Regions from separate parts of the Rhizobium sp. SL42 genome, predicted to be linked through region 3. Evidence: riboswitches for the same ligand, from Rfam matches in the RefSeq annotation. Region 3 holds a riboswitch; each other region holds the start of a gene.
The links. A riboswitch is a leader RNA that binds a small molecule or an ion and turns the genes downstream of it on or off. The one in region 3 is predicted to bind cobalamin.
Positions count from the first base shown of each region.

Region 1: another riboswitch for cobalamin. It lies ahead of bluB (5,6-dimethylbenzimidazole synthase); the one in region 3 lies ahead of IM739_RS03200 (DUF1636 family protein).
Region 2: another riboswitch for cobalamin. It lies ahead of IM739_RS19325 (energy-coupling factor ABC transporter permease); the one in region 3 lies ahead of IM739_RS03200 (DUF1636 family protein).

Region 1 covers NZ_CP063397.1:2,976,115-2,981,653, forward strand. The annotation lists gene IM739_RS14090 (acyl-homoserine-lactone synthase) at 1-441, shown strand, start outside; gene IM739_RS14095 (DUF2865 domain-containing protein) at 592-1,677, shown strand; gene bluB (5,6-dimethylbenzimidazole synthase) at 1,634-2,383, opposite strand; cobalamin riboswitch at 2,427-2,618, opposite strand; gene IM739_RS14105 (TolB family protein) at 2,660-3,493, opposite strand; gene IM739_RS14110 (NAD+ synthase) at 3,532-5,211, opposite strand; gene IM739_RS14115 (LTA synthase family protein) at 5,372-5,539, shown strand, end outside.
Region 2 covers NZ_CP063398.1:32,754-38,292, reverse strand. The annotation lists gene paoC (aldehyde oxidoreductase molybdenum-binding subunit PaoC) at 1-140, shown strand, start outside; gene IM739_RS19340 (energy-coupling factor ABC transporter ATP-binding protein) at 237-1,070, opposite strand; gene IM739_RS19335 (CbiQ family ECF transporter T component) at 1,067-1,813, opposite strand; gene IM739_RS19330 (energy-coupling factor ABC transporter substrate-binding protein) at 1,817-2,107, opposite strand; gene IM739_RS19325 (energy-coupling factor ABC transporter permease) at 2,110-2,778, opposite strand; cobalamin riboswitch at 2,829-3,044, opposite strand; gene IM739_RS19320 (ABC transporter substrate-binding protein) at 3,389-4,294, shown strand; gene IM739_RS19315 (amino acid ABC transporter permease) at 4,299-5,210, shown strand; gene IM739_RS19310 (amino acid ABC transporter ATP-binding protein) at 5,215-5,539, shown strand, end outside.
Region 3 covers NZ_CP063397.1:715,719-721,257, forward strand. The annotation lists gene IM739_RS03180 (carbohydrate ABC transporter permease) at 1-362, opposite strand, end outside; gene IM739_RS03185 (ABC transporter substrate-binding protein) at 544-1,857, opposite strand; gene IM739_RS03190 (sugar-binding transcriptional regulator) at 2,009-2,962, opposite strand; gene IM739_RS03195 (hypothetical protein) at 3,105-3,473, shown strand; cobalamin riboswitch at 3,831-4,061, shown strand; gene IM739_RS03200 (DUF1636 family protein) at 4,171-4,578, shown strand; gene IM739_RS03205 (ABC transporter ATP-binding protein) at 4,575-5,369, shown strand; gene IM739_RS03210 (ABC transporter substrate-binding protein) at 5,386-5,539, shown strand, end outside.

The sequences.
Region 1 (5,539 bases), 1.8 Mb from region 3:
CTGCGCCTGCTGCCGACACTGGGACCGAACATGCTCGCGGACACGTTTCCGATACTGCTCGGGGATCAGAGCGAAATTCGCAGTGCGGCCATCTGGGAATCGAGCCGCTTTTGTATCGATCCGCAAATCTCGCAGGATCGTGCCGGCAACCAGGTCACAATTGCCGCGGCTGAACTGATGTGCGGCGTCGGCGAACTCGGACTTGCTTCCGGCCTGAGCCAGATCGTCACCGTTACGGATGTCTTCCTGGAACGCATGTTCAAGCGCATGGGTTGCCCCGGTATGCGCATCTCCGATCCGCAGCGGATTGGTTCCGTTCACGCCGTTGCCATCGCTTGGGACGTGACGGAGGGTCTGCTCGAACGGATGAAACATGTGGCCGCGATCTCGGGCAATGTCCTCGAACACCCGATGACACTAACAACGGCACGCGCCGCTTAAACCGGATGGACCGCCATCGTTTGAGATCCGATGGCGGTCTATGACGGCACCGTCATTTTACTTTAGCGTTAACTGGCGTATTCTCGGTCGGGTAGTATAGGAGCGGGAGCCAACAACCGGCATCCATGAGAACTCACCGGGAAAGTGAATTTGCAGACCAGAATACTAGGACTTCTCGCTGCAGCGCTGTGCTTTGCCTGGATTGTACCGAATGCAGCCTCCGCTTCGGTTGTCTGCGAACGCTTGCGTGATCGGCTTGCCGAGGTGTCGGCATTCGTCGGTGAAAACCCCGAAATCAAAAGTTATGCCAGCGCGATTGCCCAGCAGAATCTGGAGCTGCGAAAGGCAAGGCAAGACCAGAAACGCCTGCGCTGCCTGACCTCTTCAGTGGTCGTCGTGCGACCGGACGGCGGTAACGATTGCGGCGACCTTTCCGCGGCGCTCGACCGAATGGAGGCGAACAAGGACATTCTGGTGGCCAAGCTGGAGGAAATCAGATCCGGTGGGGCTGAGAGCAGAGACGCTCGCGCCCGGCTGACCTCCGCTCTCGAGGCAAACGGCTGCAATGCGCAGACTGATGATACCTTTGGCGGCAATATCGAGGAAGCCGAGCGCGTCCCTTATCTCGATACGCTGGCGGAGCCCTATCAAGTCAGCCGCAATTCGCTGGAGGCCCTCCCCGGCCAGCCACCCGCACTGCCGACCGGCAATATCCGGACACTATGCGTCCGCACCTGTGACGGAGGCTTCTTTCCGATTTCCTCCAGCACATCCGCGATGAATTTCGGACATGACGCCGGCCTGTGTCAGCAGATGTGCCCAAACACCGAGACGGAACTGTATTTCCACGCACCCGCGGTCAGCGAAACATCCGAGATGATTTCGGCGGTCAGCGGGCGACCCTACCGCGACCTGCCCAACGCCTTCGCCTATCGCAACCGCACGGCCGGTGACAATCCGCAATGTGGATGCGATCTGGCCCGCTATCACGAACAGGCGAAAAGGCGATCGACACCGCCCACGCCCGTTCCAGACTACCAGTCGTCGATCGTCACCATCGCGCCGAAGACGCCTGCAGTAGCCGCAGCGGTACCAGCGGCACAGCCTGTCGAGCGCGACTACGATGGCAGTGCGGCCAATATACGCAAAGTGGGTCCACAATTCCTGCCGCCGGTGACGGGCACCATCAATCTCAGAAATCCTGCCTCTCCAGGTCCGCAGCCTCTGCAGGAGTAGCACCGTCAACGGCGAAGGTTCCGGACCGAAGTCCCCAGCTCTCCTCAAACACCAACTCGTCAAGCGGCAACCGTGATCGCCAGCCTTTCACCTCGAGTTCCGGTGTCGCGTAAAGCGTATCTACATAGCCGAGGCACAGATACCCGACGACCTCGATGTCGTCAGGAATATCCAGAATCCCCTTCAGCTCACTTTCCTGAAAGATACTCACCCATCCGAGCCCGACACCTTCGGCGCGCGCAGCAAGCCACAAATTCTGGATGGCACAGACGGTGGAATAGCTGTCCATGCGTGAATTATGGGTGCGCCCCAGAACGACGGGACCGGCCCGGTCGCGGTCGCATGTCACGCAAACGCCGAGCGGCGCCTTGCGGATACCCTCAAGCTTCAAGGACCGATAAGCGGCCTGCCTATCCTCATCGAACATAGCCGCCGCTTCGCGATTTGCCCGGTCAAAAGCCTCCCATATGAGCTGCCGACGCACGGCGTCGCGCACCAGCAGGAAATTCCAGGGCTGCATGAAACCGACTGAAGGTGCGGCATGCGCGGCACTGAGCAGACGCCTGACAAGGTCATTCGGCAAGGGGTCGGGAAGGAACTGGTCGCGCACGTCACGGCGCGTGTGGATGGCCCGGTAGACGGCCTGCTTTTCCTCGACGGAAAAGGAACCGGCCCGGACAAGAAAATCGTTCGATTCGTCGTGCATCGTCAAATCCCCAACAATGCGCAACCGCCCGCCGTCCGCGCGGGCAAGTCTATCGCATCAGGCCGGTCTTCTGACTTGGCATCCGCTGCACACGCCGCCTTCCCGGTCTTGTCCACCAGTGGCCGGGTCTCCCCTTGCGTGTGCATCCGCCTCACAGCGTTGGGCACGTGCCGGATTTGCACCGGCTTCCCGATTCTCCCGCATCGCTGCGGGCACCTGACAGGATTTGTTTTAGTCCGATCGCCGAAGGACGCAAGCGCCAGCCTGCGACGACGTTCAGTCGTTGACGGGGAAATAGCGGACGAAGGCGAATTCCGCGCCGTCCGGCGACCAGTTCGGCACGTTGATCGTACCCTGCCCACCAAAGAGTTCGAACAGCGTTTCCTGGGTACCACCGTCCATGTCCATCAGCCTAAGGCTGACCTCGCGGTCACGCGGATGATCAAAGACGTCGGGCGCATAGGAGAGGTAGAGAACCTTGCCGTCTTTCGGTGACGGATGCGGGAACCAGTCTCCCGTATCGCTGTAGGTGATGCGTTCGACATCGCTGCCATCCGGATGCATGCGCCAGATCTGCATCAGGCCGCTTCGGCTGGAGTTGAAATAGATCCAGTTGCCATCGGCCGACCAGTCCGGGCCGTCGTTTCGACCCTCGCCTTCAGTCAGTCGGCGCTCCTCGCCGCCATCGACGGAAATCGAATAGATGTCGAAGACATCGTCGCGAATACCGCAATAGGCAAGCTGACGACCATCGGGCGACCAGCCATGCCAGTAGGAAGGCAGGCGCGACGTAACCTGGCGCGGAACACCGCCTTCGGCAGGCAATACGTAGATGCAGGACTTTCCGTGCTCCGTCTTGTCCGAGATGACCACCAGCGAGCCGTCAGGCGAGATGCCGTGATCGTTGTTGCATTCAATGGCAAATCCTGTGTCGAGGAGGGACGGCGCCTGGCCGCCCTCGGGCGAAAGCCGATACAACAGACCATTGCCGTTGATCAGCAGATACGAACCGTCAGGCGACCAGTTTGGCGCCTCGACCAGTTCACTCGTCTGCCAGACAACACGTGTCTGTCGCGTGCGGATATTGTAGATCTCGACGGAACTGCGCAAAGGCTCTCCTCCCTTGGTCCAAGCCATCAGAGACGGGCTCAGCGATCGCGGAAACGGTTGGTGATCGGATAGCGACGGTCGCGGCCAAAGTTCTTCTGGGTGATCTTGACGCCCGGCGCCGATTGCCGCCGCTTGTACTCCGCAAGGTAAAGCAGGTGCTCGATGCGGTGGACCGTGGCAATGTCATGCCCCCGCGCCACGATATCGTCGACGGCCATTTCCTTTTCAACCAGGCACTCCAGGATGTCATCCAGCATCGGATACGGCGGTAGCGAATCCTGATCGGTCTGGTTTGGCCGAAGCTCGGCCGAAGGCGCCTTGGACAGGATATTGGCCGGGATCACCTGGCCGGAAGGCCCAAGTGCACCCGGCGGCACATGAGCATTGCGCCAGGCGGAAAGCGCGTAAACCTGCATCTTGTACAGATCCTTGATCGGATTGAAGCCGCCATTCATGTCGCCATAGAGCGTCGCATAGCCGACCGACATTTCCGACTTGTTGCCCGTGGTGACGACCATCGAGCCGAACTTGTTGGAGATCGCCATGAGGATCGTACCGCGCGCGCGGCTCTGCAGGTTCTCTTCGGTGATCCCGCTCTCCGTCCCCTCGAACATTTCCGACAGGCTGGACAGGAAGCCCTCAACCGGATCTGCGATCGGGACGATATCGTAATGGCAGCCCAGAGCCTGTGCGCAGGCCTCGGCATCAGCAAACGACTCCTTCGACGTGTAGCGATACGGCAGCATGACCGCGCGCACCCGTTCCTCGCCCAGCGCATCGACGGCGATCGCCGCACAGATGGCGGAATCGATCCCGCCCGAAAGGCCGAGCACGACGCTCTTGAAACCGTTCTTGTTCACATAGTCGCGGAAGCCGAGAACGCAGGCCCGGTAGTCGGCCTCTTCCTTCTCAGGAATGCGCGACATCGGTCCTTGCTCGCAGCACCAGCCGGCCTCTGTCCGCTTCCAGGTCGTGACAGAGAGCGTCTCCTCGAACTGGCTCATCTGAAACGCGAGCGACCGGTCGCCGTTGAAGGCAAAGCTCGCACCGTCAAATACAAGCTCATCCTGGCCGCCGATCTGGTTTGCGAAGATCAGCGGCAGGCCGGTCTCGATCACCTGGCGCAGTACCACCTGATGGCGCACATCCACCTTGTTGCGATAGAACGGCGAGCCATTCGGCACCAGCAGGATCTCGGCCCCGGTCTCTGCCAGCGTCTCGCAGACGCCGGCATCGTTCCAGATCTCTTCGCAGATTGGCACGCCGATGCGCACGCCGCGAAAATTCACCGGCCCCGGCATCTCGCCTTCGACAAAAACCCGCTTTTCGTCGAATTCGCCGTAATTCGGCAAATCGATCTTGTCGCGGAAGGCGAGGATCTTGCCGCCATCGAGGATGGCAACGGAATTGTGCCGGCCCTTCTCGCTTTGCCGCGGGAAGCCGACAATCACGCCGGGGCCGCCGTCGGCGGTATCCGCTGCCAACTGCTCGACCGCCGACAGGCAGGCCCTGAGAAAGGCGGGTTTCAAAACCAGATCTTCCGGTGGATAGCCGGAGATGAACAACTCGGTCAAAAGCAACAGGTCGGCACCCTGTGCCGCCGCTTCCGACCGTGCCGCACGTGCCTTTGCCAGGTTGCCGACCACGTCGCCAACCGTTGGATTGAGTTGCGCAATGGCGATGCGCAGGACATCTGTTTTTTTCAATGTTTCGCTCATGGTCAACGGTTTAAACGCTCGGTCGGCGGATCGCAACGGCATGGGCAGACGAAGCCCTGCGCGGGCGCCGAAATATCAATCAAAATCGGGGAACAATCAGGCCTCAGCCATAGTTCATGTAGCGTTCATGACGGATATGTGACAGCTATGCGCACATTTGATGAAAATCGCATTTCTCTCGGAGAATTCTGTGGCTGACACTCTTCCAAAATCGGTAAATTCAAGCCTTTTGGCAGCCGTCGGCACAACTCCCTCCAGAGGTGAAGCACGTCCAGCCGGACGCATCGCACGCATCGTCTTCCCGCTGATCAACACGGCTTTGCTGGCA
Region 2 (5,539 bases), on a different replicon from region 3:
CAAAAGGTGTCGGAGAGCTCGGCTTGTGTGGTGTCTCGGCTGCGATCGCCAATGCGATCTACAATGCCACGAGGGTGAGGGTCAGGCACTATCCTATCACGCTCGACAAGCTGATCGGTGGCCTTCCGGACATTGCCTGAAGCGGACAAGGGCGACCTGCCGCCTGAGGTCGCCTGAACCGGCACATGGACGGATGCAAACTGATCGCATCCCTGAAGGCATGTGGCGGTGCCGTTTCAGCCCTGACGCGCGCGAAGCTGTTGCACCAGCTCCGGCACGCTTCGCGGCAGGTCGCCGTCTTGCGAAATCAGTCCGCTGTTTCGCAATTCGCTCGACAGCTGATAGATGAGGGGAAGGCGCAAATCGGTGTCTTGCTGGAAGTTGCTTTCACCGAACACATGTTCAGCGCGCCCTTCCATGATGATTTTGCCTCTGGCGAAGACTGCGACCTGATCGGCCCAATTGTAGGCGATATCCATGTCATGCGTGGCAATCACCACGGCAACGCCCTGCGTCGCAAGGCTTCGCAGGGTCTCGCAGAGTTCGTCGACCGATTTCGGGTCAAGGCCGGCGGTCGGTTCGTCGAGAAGAAGAACAGCGGGCGACATGGCCAATACGCCGGCGATGGCAACCCGCTTGCGCTGCCCGAAGCTCAGCAAATGCGTCGGTCGATGCGACAGCGCTTCGATCCCCATGACGGCGAGCGCCTCCTGTACCCGTGTCCGGGCTTCGCTCACCGAAAGGCCGAGATTGAGCGGCCCGAACGACACATCTTCGAAGACGGTCGCGGCAAAAAGTTGATCGTCGGGATCCTGCAACACCAGTCCGACCTGCGACCGGAGCTCGACGAGGCCTTTGCGGCTGTAGCTGACCGGATTGCCATTGAGCAGGACTTCGCCGGCGGCAGGTTTGAACGTGCCGTTCAGCGTCGACAGCAGGGTCGACTTACCAGCACCGTTCGCACCAAGGATCGCCATGATTTCTCGCCGGTTCACCACAAGGGAGGCCTGGTCGAGCGCCCGGGTCCCGTCGTCGTAGCTGAAATCGACAGCGCGTGCCTGCAGGATCATGGGGCGCACCACATCAAGACGGCAACCGAGCCCAGAAGGCAGGTGATCATCAGCAACCGCACGTTCGATGCCGGCTGTTCCACCGAAATGAAGTTCAGACGGCCACCATAGCCTCTCGCTGCGAGGCCCGCCTCTATGCGCTGGGCGCGTCCGAGCACTCGCGGCAGCAGGGATGCGAGCAAAAGACCGTTGGACGTTAGCATCCGCCGGTTGCTGGTATAGCCCAATCGGGAACCGAGCGATTGTTGGCCGGCCTCAAGACAATCCAGCAGCAGCCAGATGAGCCTGAACATTGCCATGGCGATATCGGACAATTCCGCATTCAGGCCCATCCGCTGCAGCAATTGAACGATGCTGGAGAGAGGCGTGGTCAATGCCAGAAGCAGCAGGGCCGCAATGCAGGTGGTGCTTCTGAGTGCCACGAAACCTGCAGAATAGGCAGCATCCGTGGAGACAAGCGACAATGTCGGAACAAATCCGACCATCCTGACGGAGACGAGTTGCGCCAGTGTTCCCGTGATGATGAACAGCATGGGGACGCGGGCAGCCTTGAATATGTCGTGCAGCCGCAGTCCGGGGCCTGTCTTCATCAATGCCAGTATCGCGATCAGCAGGCCGATCTGGCCTGTCCATCCGACAGAATCCAGCGAGATGATCATAAGGCCGACGGCAAGCAGAAGCTTTTCACCGGTGGCGTAGTGTCGCCACCGGTTGGTCTGGGCACAGCGATCGATCGCACGCATCGTCTACTTGATATCCGGGCGCTTTGCCGGCGACGAGCGACGACCGAAATAGAAGCCGACGAGACCTGCGCCAAGTGCTGCCTGCAGAGCAAACAGCAGGCTTTCGATCTCGCCGCTCGGCGGCTCCCACAAAGGCGCAGCCCAGGGCGTGTAGTCTGGCTGAATTTCGGTGATGGCGGCTTCAGCTTCGCCGTCCGCACCGGCAAATTCGGCGTCTCCGCCATGGTGAATGATCAACGGCAGGATTGCCAGGGCGATGACCGCAAACAACATCCAGAGGTTACGTTTCAGCATGATCAGGCCTTCGCGGTAAAGATGTTGAGGGCGTTCAGTTCGCCGCGGCTGTATCGCTGCAGCAGGTTGAAGACGATGACCGTCAACAGGCCTTCGCTGATGGCCAATGGCACCTGCGTGACCGCAAAAATACCCAGAAATTTCGCAGCAGCGCCTGTGATGCCCGATACCGGATCCGGAAATGCGAGAGCGAGCTGCAGAGAGGTCGTCACATAGGTCGCCAGGTCACCAAGCGTCGCAGCGACAAAGATCGCGATTGCGCCGCTGAAGCCGGCACCTGTTATGCCCCTGAAGAGGCCATAGGCGACAAATGGACCAACGATGGCCATGGAGAAGATATTGGCGCCCAGCGTGGTCAGTCCGCCATGTGCCAGTAGCAAAGCCTGAAACAGAAGGACAATCGTCCCGAGCACGGTGGTGACCGTGGGGCCGAACAGCGATGCCGCAAGCCCGGTTCCCGTCGGATGCGAGCAGCTCCCGGTAACAGACGGGATCTTGAGCGCAGACAAGACGAATACATAGGCGCCGGATGCTGCCATCAAAAGCTTGATTTCCGGTTTTTCACGCACAAGCGTGACAATGCGCCGGGCGCCATAAATCACAAATGGCGCGGAAATCGCGCCCCAGCCGACTGCGTGCGCGGCCGGCAAATAGCCTTCCATAATATGCATGGCATAACCCTCTACCGCGCCCACCGCGCGGCTCGAACAAACACCACGGATGTCGTGGCCCAGCGATGGCAGGTCTCCTGGCTCACGGGTCTTGGCTCAGTCCGCCTTATCAGCCGCAATATCGGCCAATGGCATCGTTGGACATCGCTCACCGCTTACAGTTGCGGGGGCAGCCACGGTTTTGGTCCCTGATGGGTAGTCCGCACCGTGTTCCCTTTTCATCCGCCGTCGTTTCATCGGGCGGAACCATCAAAGAAAGCATTATGCGCCACACGGCTAGAACGCAACGCAGAGGCGGAGAAATAATGCGCAAGTCCACGCCGCCGGACAGCGAATATGGTCTAGCAGCCGTCAATGGCTGCCGCGAAAGGCAAGCGCGTTCGTAAATTGTCACATTCAGCCGGGTTGTCCCAGCCCCGCCGGACATCTCGCGCCTGACCGCTTGGCCACCTGTCCTTGGTTTCAATAACCCAGGGGAATAGATAGCCTCAATTATACTATTAGACGGCATTCACTCGTTCACGCATATTGCTGTCATCGAGCCAGAGATGTGCATCCTCCCAAGCTGAACTTATCTGCGTAACTCGAAGCAAAAATAATGGGGAACTCAATGTCCAACATGCGTAATTGCCTGACATCAAACGTTGGTGCCGCGATCCTGGTGGCAACAGCATTCTGTAGTCCCGTCCTTGCCGACGGCTTTGATACTTCGGGTATCAAGGTCGATGCCGCGCTGGCTGCGCGCCTTCCCGCCAAGATCAAGTCGGCCGGTGTGATTTCGATCGGCTCCGATACAGCCTATGCTCCCTGGGAATATCTCAGCGAGAAGGACGGCCAGACGCCAGAAGGCATCGATGTCGACATCGCCAATGCCATCGGTGCGAAACTCGGCGTCAAGATCGACTTCCAGACATCAGCCTTCGATGCCATCCTGCCCGCACTCGGGACCAAATTCGATCTCGGCGTCTCCGCTTTCACGATCAGCAACGAGCGGATGAAGGTGGTAAATTTCGTCAGCTATTCCGACAGCGGAAGCTTGTGGGCCGTCAAGGCCGGTAATCCGTCGAATTTTGATCCTGCCGACTTCTGTGGTCGGAAAATTGCAATCCAGTCAGGCTCCTGGCACGAGGGCATCGTCAACGAGGCGGACAAGGCGTGCACCGCTGCCGGAAAGCCCGCGATCGACATTCTGCCCTTTGCAACACAGACGGAAGCCTTGACCCGTGTCGCCGCCGGCGGTGCGGATGCGACGATCTCCGGCGGTTCGACCGTCGGCTATGCCGCGAAGCAATCCAAGGGCCAGTTGGAAGTCGTCTCGCCGACCACCGGTGTGTTCAGCGAGCGGGGACCGAACGGGATCGCCGTCGCGAAGGCGGATGCCGAATTGACTGAGCTTGTCGCCGATACCGTCAACGCGCTGATCGCGGAAGGCACGTACAAGGCCCTGTTCGACAGCTGGGGCGTCGGCACCGAAATTGTGAAGAAGGCCGAAGTCAATCCGACAGTCAAGGATTGATGCCGTGGCTTTGGACGCAGATACCATGCGGACCGTCGCTACCACGTCTGCAGCGTCTAAGCCGGATGTCGCGCGGAACATCATTGTTCCGCGCCGGCACCCGGGCCGTTGGCTGGCGGTGGCCGTGATCGCAGTCATCGCCCTCCAGGCGGCGCACGCTGTCGCCGTCAATCCGAACTTTCATTGGGACGTTTTCCTGAAATATCTGTTCTGGCCGCAGGTCGTTCGAGGCGTCGGCTGGACACTGCTGTTGACGGTTGTCGCCATGGCGGTCGCTATCTTTGTCGCGGGGGTGCTGGTGATCATGCGCGACAGCGACAATCCGGTTCTGAAGGGCCTCGCCTATAGCTGGATCTGGTTCTTCCGCGGAACGCCGATCTACACACAATTGTTGTTCTGGGGCCTGTTCGCTGTCCTGTTTCCGCATCTTTCGCTGTCCATTCCATTCGGGCCGGAAATTGCCGGAATTGAAACACGCTATCTCGTGACACCGGCGGTCGCCGCCATTCTCGGGCTGGGGTTCAACGAGTCCGCCTATCTGACCGAAATCTTCCGGGCGGGGTTCAACTCCATAGATCACGGTCAGGCGGAGGCAGCCCAAGCCTTGGGAATGCGGCCGGCCAAGATCTGGTGGCGCATCCTGATGCCCCAGGCCATGCGCGTGATAATTCCACCCACAGGCAATGAAACCATCGGCATGCTGAAGATGACATCCCTGGTGCTCGCCGTGCCCTTCACGCTCGACCTAATGTTCGCCACGAATGCGATCGCCAACAGGCTCTACCTGCCGATCCCACTGCTGATGGTGTCGGGTGCCTGGTATCTCGCCATCACGAGCCTGCTGATGGTTGGCCAGCATTTTCTCGAACGTCACTTTGGTAAGGGCGTCTCGCCCAATCCAGCCAGGGCGGAGTGAAGCCATGGATACAATCGTCAAATCGGACGTCTGCGTCGAAATGCAGAACATCCATAAATTCTACGGGTCGGTCCACGCGCTCAAAGGCGTGAACCTGTTGGTCCGGCGCGGTGAGGTCTGCGTTGCAATCGGGCCTTCCGGATCCGGTAAGTCGACGCTGTTGCGCTGCATCAACCAGCTGGAGGCGATCTCTGCCGGAAGGGTATTCGTCAAGGGAGAGCTGCAGGGCTTCACCGAGCAGAACGAGCGTTTCCATCCGCTCGCACCGGGCCATGTCGCAAGGCAGCGGCGGATGACCGGCATGGTCTTCCAGCGTTTCAACCTCTTTC
Region 3 (5,539 bases):
AGCGCGGCAACCGGCGGCATGACGAAAAAGGGCGAAATGATCAGAATGCGAACTACGCCTTGGCCGAACATCGGCTGGTCGAGCAGCAAGGCGATGGCAATCCCGCCGACCACGGTGATCAACAGAACGCCACCGACGATCAGCAGTGTGTTCCAGATCGACTGGAAGAAGGCCGGATCGGTATAGAAATATTTATAGTTGAACAGTCCGGCGAAGCTGACATTGCCCGGATTGAGCAGATTGTAGTTCTGGAACGAGAACCACAGCGTCATTGCCAGCGGAACGATCATCCAGACCAGAAGAAGACCGACGGACGGCGCCATCATGAGACGCGACAGCGTCCGTGTGTTGTGCGTAGCCATGGAAGAACCCACCCTAATGGCCAACACGCGCGGCTGTCTGGGCCGCCTGCGTCAGCTCGTTTTCTTGTGTCGGCCAAAATGGCCTGAAGCATCCGCGCCGAACGGCAGGAGAGGCGCGTTGGACTTTTGGTGTCGCCGCCCGGATCGCAATCCGGGCGGCTTCATTTCCTTCGGGAGGAAATTACTTGATGTAACCGCCGCGGGTCATTTCGCGCTCGGTGACCTGCTGGGCCTGTGCGAGAGCATCATCGACCGACATCTGGCCTGCAAGCGCTGCGGAGAACAGCTGGCCGACGGTGGTGCCAAGACCCTGGAATTCGGGAATGGCGACGAACTGCACGCCGACATAAGGCACCGGCTTGACGGTCGGGTTCTTCGGATCAGCCGCGTTGATGCTGTCGAGCGTCATCTTCGCGAACGGAGCCGCCTTTTGATATTCGGCATTTTCGTAGAGAGAGGTGCGCGTGCCCGGAGGAACGTTGGCCCAGCCTTCCTTGGAAGCGACGAGGTTCGCGTATTCCTTGCCGGTGGCCCAGGCAATGAACTTTTCGGCAGAAGCGGTCTTCTGTGAACCGGCCGGAATGGCAAGGTTCCATGCCCACAGCCAGTTGCCGCGCTTGCCGAGACCCGTATCCGGTGCCAAGGCGAAGCCGACCTTGTCGGCAACCGTCGAGTCCTTCGGGTTGGTCACGAACGAGGCAGCGACAGTGGCGTCAATCCACATGCCGCACTTGCCCTGCTGGAAAAGCGCCAGGTTTTCGTTGAAGCCGTTCGACGAAGCGCCCTGCGGGCCAGCGTCGTTCATCAGCTTCACATACATGTCGAGCGTGTTTTTCCATTCCGGCTGGTCGAACTGTGGCTTCCAGTTCTCGTCGAACCAGCGTGCGCCGAAAGCATTCGACGTTGCCGTCAGGAACGCCATGTTCTCGCCCCAGCCGGCCTTGCCGCGAAGGCAAATCCCGTTGATGCCGGCTTCGCGGTCGGTCATCTTGCGAGCTGCCTCGCCGATGAATTCCCAGGTCGGCGCGTCCGGCATGGTCAAGCCGGCCTTTTCCATCAGGTCGCGACGATACATGACCATGGAGCTTTCGCCGTAGAACGGTGCGGCATAGAGCTTGTTGTCGTCGCCGGTGAGACCGGAACGGATGGCTGGCAGCAGATCGTCGACGTCATAGTCAGCGCCGAGATTGTCGAGTGGCAGGAGCCAGCCCTGCTTTGCCCAGATCGGAACTTCGTAAGTGCCGATGGTCATGATGTCGTACTGGCCGCCCTTGGTGGCGATGTCGGTTGTGACACGCTCGCGCAGGACATTTTCTTCCAGCGTGACCCATTCGACCTGGATGTCGGGGTTCTTCGCGGTGAATTCGGACGTCAGACCCTGCATGCGGATCATGTCGCCATTGTTCACGGTCGCAATGGTGAGGGTTTCGGCAGATGCCATGCCCGCAAGGGCGAGAGCTGAGCATGCGCCCAGCAAAATCGTCTTCAATGTCATGTCTTCCTCCCAGAAGAGAACTGAGCATTCGCTTTGCTCATGGGCAATTACTCACTTCATGGCCATGGAAAGTCAATGGGCATTCCATGCTGCGATGCCGCAAGAATTAGTCAGCCAATTGAAATTTCAGGATTTAATTTAATCGCAACGCTCAATTCTTCAGCAGATAACGGGCCGCGTCTTCGTCGGTAATCAGCCCATTTATATGCCCGCCGCATGCCGCAGCGCGGATGGCGGCATGTTTGCGTTGGCCGCGTGCCATGCCGATGACGGTCGAGGTGTCACGCGAGGGAATGGCAAGGCTTGCCACTCGCTCGTTGACCGGGTCGTCAAGCAGACGGCCATCCGGCCCAAAGATCCAGCCACAGATTTCACCAGTCGCGCCTGCCGTCAGCAGTGCCTCCATCTCGTCTCGCTGCAGAAAGCCGTCCAGCAGGAGCGGTGCATTGAGCGTCATCTCGCCGATACCGACGAAGGCGGCGTTGGATGATTTGCCAAGTTCGATCGTCGGGGCGACCAGCGGCTGGCGATGCAGAAGATCGCGCTCTTCTCGCGAAGATACGATAACCGGGAGCGGCATGGGGAAATGTCGGGCCTTGACCGCATCTGCCATCGAAAAGATGACGTTGAAATAGGCGGCCGATCCGTCCGGACTGATATTGCCGGTCAGCGAGACAATCTTGTGCTGCGGACATTCCATGGGCGAGAGCTGATCGACCATGGCACGTAGCGTACGTCCCGTTCCCATGGCGATAACCAGCGGGTCGGGCTGTTTCAGCCATCGTTCCAGTTCGGCGGCGCCGGCCTCCGCCACGCCAACCGTTGCCGAATCGGAGGCCGGATCACTGGGGACGATTTCGACATGCCTGAGACCGTATTTGTCTTTGACCGCCTCTCCGAGTTCCAGGCAGGCGGCAATCGGATGGTCGAGCCGTACCTTGATCAGCTTCTCGGCAACCGACAGGGACACGAGCCTTTGCGCGCTCTGGCGCGAGATGCCCATTGCAACCGCGATCTCGTCCTGGGTTCGACCGGCGACATAATACAGCCAGCCTGCTCTTGCCGCATCATCGAGCCGAGTTTGACCTTCTTGTCGCTTTGCCATCGAGATTGGACCACCCTTTCCAGATCAGTGCTGCCAACTTTAACCGCGACTGTCAAATTGCCGAAGCCGCCTCAAGCCCTGCAGGATGTAAATCTGCAGGTTTGATGATTTGTGTGAACCAGTCGATTGTGTGGCGAAGCCCTTGTTCCAGGGGAATTTCAGGCCGCCAATCGAGAAGATCGCCGGCGCGGCGGATATCCGGTTGCCGCCGCCGTGGATCATCGATCGGCAAGCGAAGATCGACCACATCCTTGCTGGTCGGGATTTCGCGCTGAACCATTACGGCCAGTTGGTGGATAGTGAATTCGTCCGGATTGCTCAGGTGATCGGCCATGCAGGATTGAGTTCTCGTTCCATCATCGCGACCAGCCCGCGGCCGGTGAGAGCCTGGACAACCAGATTGGACGATGCGGCCTTCGTCGGGCTGCATGTGCGGACCACAGGCATTGAACAGCCTGGCGACGCGCGCGTCTACGCGGCCGAGGCGAAAGAGATCGAAACACGGCCTTGAACAAAAAAATCGGCTACTCCTGCAAATGTACGAATGTGCCTATTCTCTTCCCCGGAAGATATGCTTGGCGGACCTGTCTGCGCCCGTATTTTGAGAGGCGTATCAGGGAAGTCGCTTGAAAAGCACGCCGCTGACGAGCGCTCTTCGAAGGTAAGGCATTCCTCCAGGTTTATTTGCAACTTGATCGCGAACCTCCGCCCGGTGTCGGCAGCTTGGCGGCCATTGGAATTGCTCCGTCTTCAGAATCTGCTGGACAAAATATCTGATCGACATATACGTAACGATATTACATTACGAAACGAAGCAGGATTGGGTGGTGCTCACCATGTGCAGGCTTGACCGAATGCCCCGTCAGGCCCTAAGCATTGGATCGACGGTTCCCCAATTGGATGACTCCAAGGGGATTAATAGGGAACACGGTGCGGAAGACCCAATTGGGACCAAAACCGTGGCTGCCCCCGCAACTGTAAGCGGATTGCCGTCCATCGTGGTGCGAAAGCGCCAGGCCACTGCGAGTTGACTCGTGGGAAGGCCGATGGACAGCAGATATCCGCGAGCCAGGAGACCTGCCGTCACAGAAGAGAAACCGCAACGGACGGGGTGTTCCGATGGAAAAGATCTGGCTTGAAAGCAGCGCGTCTGTGCGCTTTTTTTGCAATGCCATTTTGCCTCCGGAGATAACCGACGGGGGAGAATTATGGCGCCTGCGAAACAACACACGGTAACCGTTTGTACGGATTGCCGAATCACCGGCACGGCTTGCCGGCCCGGACTGAAGCTCCTCGCTCACCTGAATGCGTGTCTGTCAAAGATGGATGCGTCTGCCAATCGTGACTTTGCGGTTGAAGGCACGGTCTGCATGGCGGGCTGCTGGAGACCTTGCACCATCGCTTTCCAGGCAAGCGGCAAGGCCACTTATCTGTTCGGTGATATAGAGCCTGATGCCGATATCGAAGCGTTGGTGGAATTCGCCAAACTTTACGGCGAACGGCCCGACGGCATGACCCGGGAGGCAGAGCGTCCCCGCGGGCTCGGCGGCAAGGTTCTTGCGCGCATCCCGGCCTCCGTTCTTGTCTCTGAACGGTCTGGGGAGCGTCTCCAGTGAGCTGCGATGCGACCGGTACATCAATCACCGTCTCCAATCTCGGCTGGGGGCCGAAACCGGGCCACTTTCTCGTGCGAGGGGTCAATTTCGCCCTGGATGCCGGAGATCGGCTTGCGATCATAGGTCCGAATGGAGCTGGAAAGACGTCGCTTTTGCGCTGCCTGTATCGTGGCGTCTCACCGCGGGAGGGAAAGGTCGAGGTCGGCGGTGAAGACATCTGGCAAATCGGTTCCCGGCAGGTTGCGCGCCGGATTGCGGTGGTGCTCCAGGAGATGCCGGCAGACTTTCCATTCAGCGTTCGCGACGTGGTGTTGATGGGGCGTATTCCCTGGCGCGAAGGCCTGACCGGCTGGACCGACGAGGATCGCCAGGAGGTTGCCCATGCGCTTGAACACCTGAATCTCAGGCATCTTGCCGCGCGCCAGTTTTCCACCCTGTCGGGAGGCGAGAAGCAGCGCGTGCTGGTTGCCCGCGCTCTCACCCAGAAGCCCGAGATCATCATTCTCGATGAGCCGACCAACCATCTCGACATCCGTCATCAGCTCGAGATTCTCAATCTGTTGCGCACGCTCAAGCTCACCATCATCACCACGCTGCACGACATCAACCTGGCCGGTGATTTCGCAACGCATGTTGCGCTGATGCGCGATGGCCGCATGACCGCGTTCGGAACGCCGGACAATGTTCTGACATCCCATGCCGTGTCGGCCACTTTCGGCGTGGCGGCCACGGCCCATCCGGTGCCGGGTAACGGAACGGCACGCTTCTCGTTTTCACTCGAAACAGTCTGATTTAAAAGGATTTTACATGTCTTACCGACGCTTGGCCGCATCCACCGCAGGTTTCCTCGTTTCCGCCCTGTTCGCCAGTTCGGCGCTTGCCTATCCGGTGACCGTCAAGAGTTGCAACCGCGATGTCACATTCGAGGCCGCACCAAGCCGTGCAGTTTCCAACGACGTCA